Linked DNA regions of Verrucomicrobium spinosum DSM 4136 = JCM 18804. Each later gene encodes a partner of the first gene's protein in a complex. Links are inferred from orthologs where the notes say so. Each region holds a gene or a part of one and is shown on either strand. Other genes may lie near its edges.

Region 1 (7,783 bases):
ACGGCGTCACTGCCGTGGCCCGATTCAAGGGCAGCAGTTGCGAGATCCAGTTCTACGATCCGCTGGATACGGACGAGGCAAAGGTGGCAGGACACAGGATGGATCTGGCGGCCGACTACACCACCCCTCTGGCCGTGCTGCTCACGAGAGAGAGGCCCGAACGCCTCGGTCTGCGCCGGCTCATCGACCCCGGGCGCTATGCAGACACGGCCCGGCTCATCCGGATGCGCCCCTATGATCCCAAGCGGGTGCCGCTGGTGCTGGTGCACGGCCTCATGGACACGCCCGCCACCTGGACGCCCATGCTCAATGCCCTGCGGGCAGATCCAGTGATCCGGAAGAAGTACCAGATCTGGATGTACAGCTACCCCAGCGGCTATCCTTACCCGTACACTGCTGAACTGCTGCGGCAGGAGTTTGACAAGGCGGCCAAGACCTACCCCCACCATAAACCGATGGTCTATGTGGGCCACAGTATGGGCGGAGTGATCGGGCGGCTCATGCTGATCGACACGCACCATGATGTCTGGAACAAATTCTTCCGCGTGCCGCCCGAGGAAACGCGCCTCTCCGCGGAGGATCGGGCTCTGCTGGCCAATACGCTCATCTTCAGCCACCGTGATGACATTGACCGCGCCATCTTCATCTCCGCCCCGCACCGCGGGAGCAAGTTGGCCATGGGCTGGGTGGGGCGGCTCGGTTCCCGCCTGGTCAAGGCACCGTCCGATCTCGTCTCCCTGGCCTCCACCATCACCGATGTGCTCCTGCTGGACGAGACCTCCCTACAGATGGGGCGTCTGCCCAATAGCATCGACACCCTCTCCCCGGCCAACCCCTTTGTGAAAGCCACCATGGACCTGCCCATCACGCGGGGGGTGCCGTATCACACCATCTGTGGCAATCGCGGTCGTGGCGGACCTCCGGGCTGTAGTGATGGCGTGGTGCCCTACACGAGCTCGCATCTGGACGGTGCGGAGTCTGAACTGATTGTCCCCTCGAACCACGGTGCCCATCAGAACCCTCAAGCCATCCAGGAAGTGCGCCGCATTCTCCGCAAACATGTGGGAGCCCCACCTGCGGCAACACCCCCTCAGACAGGAGAGGCAGGCAGCAGTCAGGGGCAGGTCAGTAGATAACCCTTGGCTGCGGGGACCAGAATCGAGTGCGCTGGATACCCGCACCTGATCGAACATAGCCCCGCTTGCATCAACTGAAGCGGCAATCACCCCAGAGGATACCTTAACGTCGCCAGCACAGGCACCATCCAGCGGATCTGTTCCCGCGTCACATGCATGGGCGGGATCTCGGGGTGCAGGGAGGCGAGCGTCGCGGACTGATCCGCGCTCTGGGAATGGAAGACACACAGAAGGGCCGGGCCACCGGCATCGCCCCGGAGTCTCACGACCACGCGGAGATGGGGCATGCGCAACGGGTTGCTGGAGAACCCGGCAAGCGTGGCTGATTTCTTGAGTTTTGCCCATAGACCGAAAGGTCTGTTTTGATTTATACTGCACTGCATCAGGTTTTGTGAAAAGTCGGCTGAAGCAGATTCACAAAACGTGTTGCCGGGAGGTATAGTCGGGATCTGCTGATCAGCGCCTCATACAGCCGGGCACCCAGCCCTGGACGCGAGGGCCCCACCCAGACATAGCCGTCGATGAGGATGAGGGCAGGAGGCTCGTCCAGAGACTGGATGGCCGCCAACAGGCAAGGGAGTTCCCGCTTATAAAACTCTCCGGGCTCGTAGCCCTCAGCCACTGGGAGTGTGAGGGTAGTTTCCTTAATCGCCACTGCGTCCGTCCAGCTGGAAAACACCACGGCCGCCACCGTGGCGCCGGCATCAGTGTAGTGAAGGTCCAGGCAGACGATGGGGGCACCAAGTGGCATGGTCGCCACTGTGGAGCGGCAGACGACGCACTTCAATTGACAGGAGGTTGCGGATTCAATCGATTCCAACAGCCGATAAAGGAGGCGGGGTCTCCGGCCCCGCGGTATGCTGGGAGACTGAGGCGATAAGAGAGTCAAGGGAAGCACGACTGAGCGGGGCTGGGAACCCCCGCCTCCTGTACCGCTTCGACCAGGTGCAAGACCTGATGCCCCACCTCACGTTGTTGATCTTGTACCACCATGGGATCCCATTCCGCCAGCTTCGCCTTTCTCAGCCTGCTCTTCCCGTTCTGGCTTGCCGCCCCGTCTGCGGCATCGGCACAGAGGCCGGAACTCACCCCAAAGAACGCTGTGACCGGCATCCAGAGCTACGCCCTGCCTTCCTCTTGCCAGTCCGGCCCCACCACGGTACGAGTGATCCTTCCTGCACCGCTCACCGCAGAAAAGCGCTATCCGGTCCTCTACATCCTCCCCGTCGAGCCAGAAGGCAGCTTTCGCTATGGTGATGGACTCGATGAGGCGCGCAAGCTCGACCTCGCGAACAAGCACCAGGTCATCTGCGTGGCCCCTTCCTTCAAAATCGTGCCTTGGTATGGCAACCACGCCAGTGATCCGAAGTTGCGGCAGGAGGACTTTGTGGTGAAGTCGCTCGTGCCTGATGTGGATCGGCGGTACCCCACAGTCGCGAACGCGGAACATCGCTGGCTCCTGGGCTTCAGCAAATCAGGGTGGGGGGCCTGTGTGCTCCTGCTGCGGCACCCGGCCGTCTTCGGGTACGCCGCCACGTGGGATGCCCCGTTCCTGTTGAACGGCGAGAATCACGGCAAGGAATGGGGGCCCATCGGCATCAAAGACGTGTTTGGGACCAAGGAAACATTCCTCGCCGTTCTGCCTCCCACTCTCCTTGCCGGGGCGGGGGAGGTTTTGAAACACCGTGGCCGCATCGTCCTGGCGGTGGGGCCGGATTGGAAATCGCAGGTGATCGGCATGCATGAGCTCCTGGAGCAGAACCGCATCCCCCACGCGTACCTTCCCGACCTGATGGTCAAGCATCGGTGGGACACCGGCTGGCTGGGGCCCGTGGCGGATCAGCTCGTGGACCTCGCAACTGCTCCCTGAGCGCCAGAATGCTTTGCGAAGGCAAAGAATTCGCCCCGGCCTGGGGCAGGAAAGCCGCCAAACGACCAGTGCGCGACTTTGTGGGAATTTCCCGCCTTTTTTTGCTTCTGCCTGCCCCATTTCTACGTCATGCTGCGTGTCCCGCGTTTGCGTATTTGACAACGCCCACCACCCCGCCTTGTATCCGCGCCACCATGCCGAAGACAACACTTAATAAAGACGAAGTTAAAGCGATGCTGACCCTCGTGGCGGATCGCATCATTGCTGCAGAACCCGTGTTGTCCGAGGCGGACCGCAATCTGGGTGACGGGGATCATGGTCTGGGCATGCAACGCGGGATGAACGCCGCCAAGGAAAAACTGAGCGGTGAGTCCATCGAAAAAGCTTTCTCCAGCGTGGGCATGGCCATGATGAGCAGCATGGGCGGTGCTTCCGGCGCGATCTTTGGCACCATGTTCCGCAACGGCGGCAAGGCCCTGGCTGGCAGGGAAGAATTCGACGCCGCCGGTCTGGCGCTCCTGCTTCAGGCAGGGCTGGAAGGCGTGAAGTCCCGCGGAGGCGCGGCGGTGGGTGACAAAACGATTGTTGACTCGCTCGAACCGGCGGCCGTGAAGGCGCAGGAAGTCGCGGGAGCCTCCCTGATCGATGCCGTGACGGCCGTAGAAACTGCCGCTTTGGGAGGTCTTGAGGCCAGCAAAGCCATGGTGGCCAAGTTCGGCCGCGCCAAAACGCTCGGCGAGGGTGCCATTGGCTTCCCGGACGCGGGTGCGATGTCGCTGACCATCATCGTCGGTGCTATGAAAGAATACATCGCTGCCTGAATATTTCCTGGCGGATTTGTCCTAAACCGCACTTCCTGTGCGATGGAAAATTCCCCCAACATCCGTTTCATCAGACCCCAACTCAACCGACCCTACTAACTACAAGACCATGGCAGACCTAGACGGCACCAAAGCAGAGAAAAAGGAAAAAGAGTACTTCACCGACACTCCCCAGGCTGCACCTGGCTTCTTCCTCAAAGGTTCCCACCAGTACGACTGGGGATTGAAGAACCGCCTGAGCCGCGTGTTCAATCCCAAGGACGGCCGCACGGTGATGCTGGCTTTCGACCACGGCTATTTCCAGGGGCCCACCACGGGCCTGGAGCGTGTGGATCAGACCATCCTCCCGCTTGAGCCGTATGCAGACTGCCTCATGCTGACCCGCGGCATTCAGCGCAGCGTGATCCCCGCCACCACGCAGAAGGCGATCGCCCTGCGCGCTTCCGGCGGCACCAGCATGGCCCAGCCCGACCTTCTCTCCAATGAGAGCATCGCCTGCTCCATTGAGGAAGCCGTGCGCCTGAACGCCTCCGTGCTGGCCGTGCAGGTCTTCATCGGCAGCGAGCATGAGCGCCAGACCATCAAGAACATGACCGACCTCATCGACGGCGCGAACCGCTACGGTATCGGCGTCATGGGCGTGGTGGCCGTGGGCAAGCAGATGGCCCGCACCGCCCAGTACTTCCGCCTCGCCACCCGCATCATGGCGGAGCTCGGCTGCCACATGGTGAAGTGCTACTACACGGAAGAAGAGTTCGACACCATCACGAGCTGCTGCCCCGTGCCGCTCGTCATCGCCGGTGGCAAGAAGCTTCCGGAGCTGGACGCGCTGAAGATGAGCTACAACGCCATCCAGCAGGGTGCCTCCGGTGTGGACATGGGCCGCAACATCTTCCAGTCCGACGCCCCCGTGGCCATGATGCGCGCCGTCCGCGGCGTGGTGCATGAAGGCCTCACCGCCGAGCAGGGCTACGAGTTCTACAATGAGCTCAAGGCTCAGGGTGTGAAGTAAGATCCGCCTCGTTTTCTGAATGGTGCAACAGAAAGGCTTGCCACGTGCAGCCCGGATGTTGCACCATTCCTGTTTCGCCAAAACATCATTCGAATCGCAAAGTCCCGTTACCGAATCATGGCTACTCTACCCAAACTGCACAACGCGATGTGGCCCGGCCTCGTCGGCAAAGAGCCCGGCACGGACCACCCGCCCATCAGCCTGGAGCGCATGCTCGAACTCACCGCCAATGCGGAGGTGAACGGGCAGAAGTTCGAGGGCGTGGATCTCTTCCTCTTCCATCCCCACACGGACCCGGATGGCAGCCTGGATGACATCAAGCGCATGGCAGACCTCATTGCCAGCAAGAACCTCAAGGTGGGCTCTCTGGTGGCCCCGATCTGGCCGGGCACGGTGGGGGATTCCGCCATGGGTGCCCCCGACCAGCGCGCGAAGTTCGTGCTCGCAGTCAAGAAGGCCTGCCGCATTGCCAAGATCCTCAATGAGCACGGCGTCCGCCAGTACGGCGTGATCCGCATTGACTCTGCCGGCAGCCCGGGCGCTTGGGTGGCAGATCCGGTCGCCAGCACGAAGAAGATCGCCGAAACATTCCGCGAAGCGGGTGTGGTGGCCGCCGCAAACGGCGAGCGTCTCGCCGCAGAAGGCGAAATCTGCTGGGCAGGCATGCACTCATGGAAGGACATGCTGGACCTGCTGGAGCAGACTGGCATGCCCGGCACCGTTGGCTTCCAGGCTGACCTGGCCCACACGTACCTCTACCTTCTGGGGTACAATGCCCCTGAGCACGCCCTCCTTAAGGAAGGCTACAGCGAGGCAGAGTTCGAAGCTGCGTACACAACGATGACGGACGCCCTGCGGCCATGGACGATCGACTTCCACGTGGCGCAGAACGACGGCACCGTGCACGGCACCGGCTCCCACGACAAGACCGGGCGTCACTGCCAGGCAGATGATCCCAACGGCAAGCTCGACATCACCAAGGCTGCTGGCTACTGGCTCAAAGACGCCGCCTCCCGCGGCATCCAGCACATCTGCTGGGATGGCTGCATGTTCCCGAACGCCGTTCTGGAAACTCAGGACACGTGGAACAAGATCCTGGCCGCCATGATCAAGGTGCGCGAGGCCCACGGCTGGAGCTGATTGCCCGGAAACGAGGACACCCTCTGAAAGAATACCAACCCCGTCAGGCTGATGGTCTGACGGGGTTTTTTGTGTCGGGGAAGGTCATCGGTTGGGGAGCACGATCTCGCATGAAAAGACGCTCATCAAGCCTCCTCGCCCTCGTCCCACTTGGGCTGTAGGGCGACCGCTCCGGTTGCGGGTCTCAGGAGACGCTCGCGGCAAGCGGGGCGCTTGCCCTACAGAGCGTAAATCAGGGGCGGAGTTCGTGGTCACATTTGGAATGTCGATCTTCTCGCCCGTCAGCCGAACCCCACTTGGGCTGTAGGGCGACCGCTCCGGTTGCCTCATCGGGAGACGCTCGTGGCAAGCGGGGCGCTCGCCCTACAGAGCGTTAGTCAGGGGTGGGGGCATGGTCACACTTGGAATGTCGATCTTCTCGCCTCTCAGCCCGGACTCCACCTGGGCTGTAGGGCGACCGCTTCGGTTTACTCATCGGGAGACGCTCGTGGCAAGCGGGGCGCTCGCCCTACAGAGCGTTAGTCAGGGGTGGGGGCGTGGTCACACGTGGAATGTGGATCTTCTCGCCCGTCAGCCGAACCCCACTTGGGCTGTAGGGCGACCGCTCCGGTTGCTGGGGCAGGAGACGCTCGTGGCAAGCGGGGCGCTCGCCCGACAGAGCGTTAGTCAGGGGTGGGGGCATGGTCACACTTGGAATGTCGATCTTCTCGCCTCTCAGCCCGGACTCCACCTGGGCTGTAGGGCGACCGCTTCGGTTGCCTCATTGCCCCTCCTCACACCGCATGCTTCCCATTTCGCTGTCTCCTCGCCTCACCAAGAAGAGCCCGCAGTTCTGCGATTCCCACCGGCTTCACCAAGTGATGGTCGAAACCGGCGTCATGTGAGCGCTGCCGGTCTTCCTCCTGACCATAGCCTGTGACCGCGATGATCAGGGCATTGCGGCACCCCTCAAGATCGCGCAAGCGCCGCGCCACCTCATAGCCATCCATGCCGGGGAGACCGATATCGAGCACCACCGTATGGGGCACCCATTTTTTCGCTATCACCAGTGCTTGGTTCCCATCATGGGCCACCGTGGTCTCGTGACCGGCCCGTTCCAGCAACCGGGCCAGCCCCTGCGCAGAGTGGACGTTGTCATCCACCACGAGGATGCGCTGTGCTGGAGACTCCGCAGTCGCAGGAGCTGGCTGCTTCTCGCCCGCCGGGGCGGGAGGATCCGCCAACGGCAGGTGCACGGTGAAGGTGCTGCCCTGTTGGGGGCCGGGGCTGACGGCTTCCACGCGACCACCATGCATCTCAGCGATCTTCTGGACAATGGTAAGCCCGATGCCGAGGCCGCCTTCACTTCGGGCAATGGAACGCTCCCCCTGGGTGAAGAGCTGGAACATCTCAGGCAGTCTCTCGGGCACAATGCCGGTGCCATTGTCGCAGACCTGGATGACGACCTCTCCTTCCTGCCGCCGGGCCGCGAGTTCGATCTGTCCGCCGTTGGGTGTGTACTTGGCGGCGTTGGTCAGGAGGTTCAGCACCACTTGTTCGATGCGGGTGGCATCCGCCTCCAGCCAGAGTTCGCCCTGGAGGTAGCGTCTCCTGAGCCGATGCCCCCGGTCGATCATCAAAGGACCGGCGGTCTCACAGGCATGGTCCAGAACGATGGCAGCGTCGATGACTTCCTTCCTCAGATGGATCTTGCCTGTGGTGATGCGTGAGACATCCAACAGATCATCGATGAGGTGGGCAAGTTGCCGGGTCTGCCGGTCAATCACGCCAGCGGCCCAATGAAGGTCTTCCATTTCGGAAGCGT
Region 2 (5,447 bases), 260 kb from region 1 along the record:
CCTTCAGTTGGGCCACGAAGGCTATGCACAACGGCAGAAGATAAGGCAGGTCCAGCAGGCAACCCACCCACTGGGCGGCCACCCGGCCTTCCTCAAAAGAATCGATGCAGACCACCGGCCGCCCGACACGCCGCCATGAAACAATCCACTGCTGATGTGCCTCCCGCACCCCTCCATGAAGCGCTGAAACCATGGGTACGCCCTGGACTCTCCGCTTTTGGTGCAACTGAATTATTTGATCCATGTACAGTGAAAACTGCGAAAAAAACTGGCTCCAGGCACGAGGTCACCAGGTTCCCGATAGTTGGTTGAGTTCCTCTACCAAATAGCCGCCGAGTATTCAAGCAGGAGCAAGACCAAAATAGCTGAGAAAACGCCCTATCAAGCTATGCCCTCGCATGCACCCCGCGTAAGAGCGAAAGACCTCTGCAGCGTTGGCTGTAAATGGGGGGGGCACCGGACAATGCACCGCCCCACCAGACCATTCACTTGCCCACGTCACACTCGGTGCGCCCCAACGAGTGGGTGCGCCACCTCCACACCCTAGACAGGGTGTGACCTTTGATCGTCATTACCTCCCCGGATCAGCAAGGACCGACTCCACGTTTGAAAACCGGTGGGACATTCCCCGGTTCATTGCTCTCCGTCTCACGCCGATTGCCTTGGACGCTCAGTCGATATGAAGCCCGCTCCCAAGCCAGGTCCGCACGCAGTCCTTTGACGAACCGGTCCATGCCGCGCCAGATACCGCGATAGAAGGCTCCGTCCGTGGCACCCATGCCAATGAGTGCACTCCGGTGATTCACCCACAGCACGGTTCCTGCGGCCAGTCCACGCAAACGGAAACAAGCCTCCCAGATTCTGCCATAGCTGCGATCATGCTGCACACCTTCACTGGCGAGCCGAGCACGATGAAACGCAATGTGCCCCGATTCGTCCCGATTGATCAAATCGCACATGCCCCGGATGGCCACATCATCGCAATGACGCCGCAACAGGCGGTAATACTGGTGGCTGACGATCTCTGTCAGCAGCAATGCGTACAACTCGAACTGGACACCCAGCCATTTCCTCAGACCGCAAAAGAGTGAGAAGCTCCAATGGGATTTGATCTCCGGTGCCCCGAACCGCCGCAGAGCCCAGCCAAGGAGCCGGGAATGCTCCTCCTCTTCCTTGAACCATAGATCCACCAGTTCCTTGATGTTCCCCTGCCCCTCCAACACCTCCGAACGATCGTAGGCGATCAGGTAAGCAGGTCCGCCGCCGTCTCCCAATTGGAACTGCTGGAGGGATCGGATCAAGTGCGCGAACCGGCGCGGTGACAGCTTCTTGTCCACGGTGACAGGAGCAAACCAGTCAGGCTCCGTCCGATGGGATTGATTGTCGCGAAAGTGATTGATCCAGTGGCTGAAGTTCATCGTTCGGCTCCTCTCAACAAGGTGGGTTGCTGTCTTCGGGGACAGCCACCCACCCCTCTGTGCAGGAAGTTTGAAGGAACGATGAAATGGCGGTGAATTTCCGCTTAGGGCGGATTTCACACCACCCCAGAAGACCTCCGGAATCCGAGAGCCAGCCAAAATGAAACAACAGCCGCGGCCAGGTGATAGACCCCGGAGAGCACCCAAAACCAACGCCCTCGCGAGATCCGCCCATCTGGCCTAGCAGCCTGAACATATCCCAGACACATCCAAAGGCCAGGGAGTCCCGCCGCTGCAGTGAGCCCGATGACGCCGAGCTTGCCGAGCAACTCCGCCTGCCCCTGGTCAGTGGCAAGAAAGGATCGAACACCGAAGAATGCCACCCAGGCCGTCAAACCAAGGCTGGCAAGCAACGTGACCACAGAGAGGCAGAAAGTCCACACCCCCAACGGGAACGTGAATCTCAAGGGAGTTGCCGCGTGGGTATTCATCTGGCTCACCGATAGAGCTTCACCTTCTACCACTTCACCTGTTTTTCCAATGGGTATTGGGCGACTCCCTGGGATGATAGGCTGACAGATTCCCTGTTGCGAGCACTTCTGCCACTTGACGGAAGGTCCCAGTGGAGCTTGCGGTCTCTCCACTGGAGAGATACGGATGATGCCATTCATCCAGCTTAAGCACCAGATTCAATCCAGGTGGAAGGTTCACCACCAGTTCCTCCGGCGTGCAGAGCACCAGGTCACGGCGGGTAGCCGCCAGATACCGGCACAGTTCATACACTTGAATGCGATCTGGATCTTCCGGCTCAACCCCTGCTTCCTGGTACTCGTTTCGTGAGGGCAGGTTGATGTAATTGCCACGAACCACCACCTCCCGGGCCCCAGACGCCACGAGTTCGCCGTCCTGCCAGCTGCCGCTTTCCATAGGAAAGACAAAACGCGTCTCGTCATGAGGATGGTTCAGGAGATGCTGATGCCACGCATGGTCATTATAGAAGTCCTCCCGGCCCGGTCGATTGACCAGGTTGCTGCCAGAGGAATACACCTGCACTTCCGGCTCACCAGCACGGGGGGAGAACCCAAACACCTCAATGGTCATGGCCCAGTCATCCTCTGAGCGATAGAGAAACAACCTGCTCGCAGCCAGATGCAAATGCCCATTGCCCAGGCTCGGAAAACTGAATTTCCGGCAGCAGGCGTCCCAGACTCCCAAGATCGAATCAGCAGTCCAAGTCATACCCCTTTCTATTGAGGGATCCGTGGATTCGGCAAGGACAAAAAGACGCCCCTACACGATCTGCGGAGGGTATCCGCCCCTCCTGCCTTCAAATTAGATTTCCATATCTGAGCAAGATCTCCAATCGTGTTGCAATCCCATGACAAGAATGGCATGGAATAAACAGCTCAATTTCCGAGTGGATGTTGGGTTAGTTGCAGCACACAACGGCCCACCATTCTTTCTTTTGGAAGGATGGTGGGTTTTTTGCTTTCCACAACGGTCCACCCTAAATAATTCTCGAATCGCAATAATATAAGAACATTCGCAAGATCTACTTGCATAAATGCAACTTCTTAACTAACGTGAATTATCGTTAGGAAAAAGGCGCAAGCTTAATTCCAAGCGAAGCTGTTGGATGCAGCGCAGGGGCTCCTGGCATTCCGCGGTCAGGTGCTCCTGTTCTGTCTAGTCTCCCCAGTCATATGCTGGCCTCCTTTCCAAGGGACGAGGACTGCAAAAAATCTTTCTGCCCACACCGCCAGTGCGCTCACCATGTGCGAAATACTGATGTTGTTGTGTGAATAGTTGAGTTTATTGAGAGAGCACTCTGCCCGTCTGCACCTTCACCTGTGCAGACGGGCTTTTTCATGCCTTCGTCCAGCTTTTTTAGCCCCGGGTGAGGCACCCCCAGAGCCACGGTCCACGCGGCTCTTCTCGCTTCCTAGTTGACCAGTGGGCTGCCCTCCGCAAAACTCACCTTCCGTTTTCTCCAGCAACCGCTTTCTTCCCCCCTTCCTCCTCCCATGAACACGAATCCTGCCAAAAAAATCATCAATGATCCCCTGAAGTGTGCCGACGACCTTTTTGATGGCCTCGTGCTCGCCTATGATGGCAAGGCCCGCAAGGTGGGCACCCGCTCGATCGTGATGAATGATTTGCGTCCTGATGCGCCTGCCCTCCTCATCGGCGGCGGTGCGGGACATGAACCGATCTACCACGGCCTTGTAGGCAAGAATATGGCGGATGGGGCTGCGATTGGCGACATTTTTGCCGCTCCGCCACCTGATATCGTGCTGGAAGCCACACAGGCGGTCAACCGTGGCAAAGGGGTGCTCTTCCTTTATGGCAACTATGCGGGAGATGTCATGAACTTCGACATCGGCGCGGAACTCGCCTTGGAAGAAGGCATCGAAGTCAGAACGGTGATCATCAATGACGACGTCGCCTCGGCTCCCATCGACCAAAAAGGCAATCGGCGCGGCGTGGCTGGCCTCGTGCCGATCGTCAAGCTCGCTGGCGCAGCGGCCGCTACGGTGGACTCTCTGGACGAACTCGCCCGACTCGCCCAGAAAGCAAATGACCACACCCGTTCGGTTGGCGTGTCCACCAAGCCAGGCTCCATTCCCGCCACCGGACAGCCAACTTTCGAGCTCGCTGACGACGTCATTGGTCTTGGCATGGGCATTCACGGTGAGAAGGGAGTTGCCCTCATCCCCATGTGCACTGCCAAGGAGCTCGCCCCCAAGATGCTCGACATCATCTTTGGCGACGACCTTCCTCTCAATCCTGGCGATGAGATTGTCTTCTTTGTGAACAGCCTTGGTTCTACGCACATGATGGAGTTGCTCATCCTCCTCAAGGAAGCCCGCCCGCTGCTTGAAGCCCGGGGTTTGAAGATTCACCAGACCATCGTGGACAGCATCGTTACCTGCCAGGAGATGGCCGGAGTATCCTTCAGCATCACCAAGCTGGATGCTGAGCTGAAAAAGCTCTGGGACATGCCCTGCGAATCCGTCGGCTACACCAAACTTTAAATTCTGGGGGTTTTCACGAGCCCGCCTCGCCCCATTGCTGGGTGAGGCGGGTTCGTTATTGTCGCGTGTCACAAGGATGTCACAGACAAGACACCAAAAGCCCAGTATGATCCATCCCTCGTTCTGGAATGGGAAGATTTCACCGTTGAGATTGAGCTCATTGGGACTTTTCCCATTCTCGGTCAGGATGATGCGTGCAAAAGCCAAAACTTGATAGATCTTGAACAATAAAGGACTTCCCTTCCGCGTCCTCGTGTGCCATTGTTTCAGTACTCCAAACCATTCGACCTGTGACTACATCACTCAGTGTTGAACTCGCTCCCGCCGGGGAGGCATGGAAAGCCTCATTTCTAGCGGCCCTCCACCACATGACGGCCGCCCGGGTGTTGGAAGAAAAACTTGCCAGCCTCTACCGCGCCGGTGGGCGCATCGTCGGCGGCGTCTATTTGGGCAAAGGCCAGGAAGCCTTCAGCGTGGCTCTAGGTCTTCAACTCTCGAAAGGCCGGGACATTTTTGCCGGGCTGATTCGCGATCAGGCCGGGAAACTGGCCTTTGGCGAGCCTATGCTTGACGCCACACGAACCTACCTCGGTTCCGCGCTCGGCCCCATGCGCGGGCGGGATGGGAACATTCACCGTGGCCGCCCCAAAGAAGGATTGCCCGCCATGATTTCCCACTTGGGATCCATGGTCAGCGTGGTGGCTGGCATGCTCATGTCCCGTCGCTTGCAAGGGCGTCTGGGTGACGCCGTCGGCGGCACCGCCATCGGCGATGGTGGCACTTCCACCGGAGCATTTCACGAGGGGCTGAACCTCGCCGCCGTGGAAAAACTCCCCCTGGTCGTGGCGGTGGCCAACAACCAGTACGCCTACTCCACCCCCAACAACCGGCAGTTTGCTTGTGCGAACCTCGTGGACCGAGCGAAAGGCTACGGTGTGGAGGGCTATGAAGTGGACGGCAAGGATCTCCTGGCATGCCTGCAAGTCTTTCAGCA

Evidence for each region. The genes of interacting proteins can lie anywhere in the genome.
Region 2: the proteins of dhaL (region 1) and VSP_RS17475 are in contact, whole or in part, in a crystal structure (PDB 3PNL), measured with the Escherichia coli proteins. The link is inferred for Verrucomicrobium spinosum DSM 4136 = JCM 18804 from one-to-one orthologs.

Annotation. Positions count from the first base shown.
Region 1 is NZ_ABIZ01000001.1:4,051,969-4,059,751, forward strand. Bases 2,233-5,013 are described here. They hold dhaL (dihydroxyacetone kinase subunit DhaL), read left to right. Parts: upstream 2,233-3,200; coding sequence 3,201-3,827; downstream 3,828-5,013. Other genes in these bases: VSP_RS16385 (alpha/beta hydrolase-fold protein), read left to right, coding at 2,233-3,006; lsrF (3-hydroxy-5-phosphonooxypentane-2,4-dione thiolase), read left to right, coding at 3,937-4,839; VSP_RS16400 (TIM barrel protein), read left to right, coding at 4,957-5,013. Also shown: VSP_RS35800 (esterase/lipase family protein), read left to right, coding at 1-1,136; VSP_RS35805 (hypothetical protein), read right to left, coding at 1,223-1,423; VSP_RS35810 (endonuclease V), read right to left, coding at 1,519-1,887; more of VSP_RS16385, read left to right, coding at 2,128-2,232; more of VSP_RS16400, read left to right, coding at 5,014-5,979; VSP_RS39570 (ATP-binding protein), read right to left, coding at 6,753-7,783. UniProt on the Escherichia coli protein: ADP-binding subunit of the dihydroxyacetone kinase, which is responsible for the phosphoenolpyruvate (PEP)-dependent phosphorylation of dihydroxyacetone.
Region 2 is NZ_ABIZ01000001.1:4,312,512-4,317,958, forward strand. Bases 2,501-5,447 are described here. They hold VSP_RS17475 (dihydroxyacetone kinase subunit DhaK), read left to right. Parts: upstream 2,501-3,442; coding sequence 3,443-4,453; downstream 4,454-5,447. Other genes in these bases: VSP_RS17470 (DUF7003 family protein), read right to left, coding at 2,501-2,657; VSP_RS17480 (thiamine pyrophosphate-dependent dehydrogenase E1 component subunit alpha), read left to right, coding at 4,744-5,447. Also shown: VSP_RS39610 (endonuclease domain-containing protein), read right to left, coding at 1-193; VSP_RS17460 (hypothetical protein), read right to left, coding at 585-1,418; more of VSP_RS17470, read right to left, coding at 1,944-2,500. UniProt on the Escherichia coli protein: Dihydroxyacetone binding subunit of the dihydroxyacetone kinase, which is responsible for the phosphoenolpyruvate (PEP)-dependent phosphorylation of dihydroxyacetone via a phosphoryl group transfer from DhaL-ATP.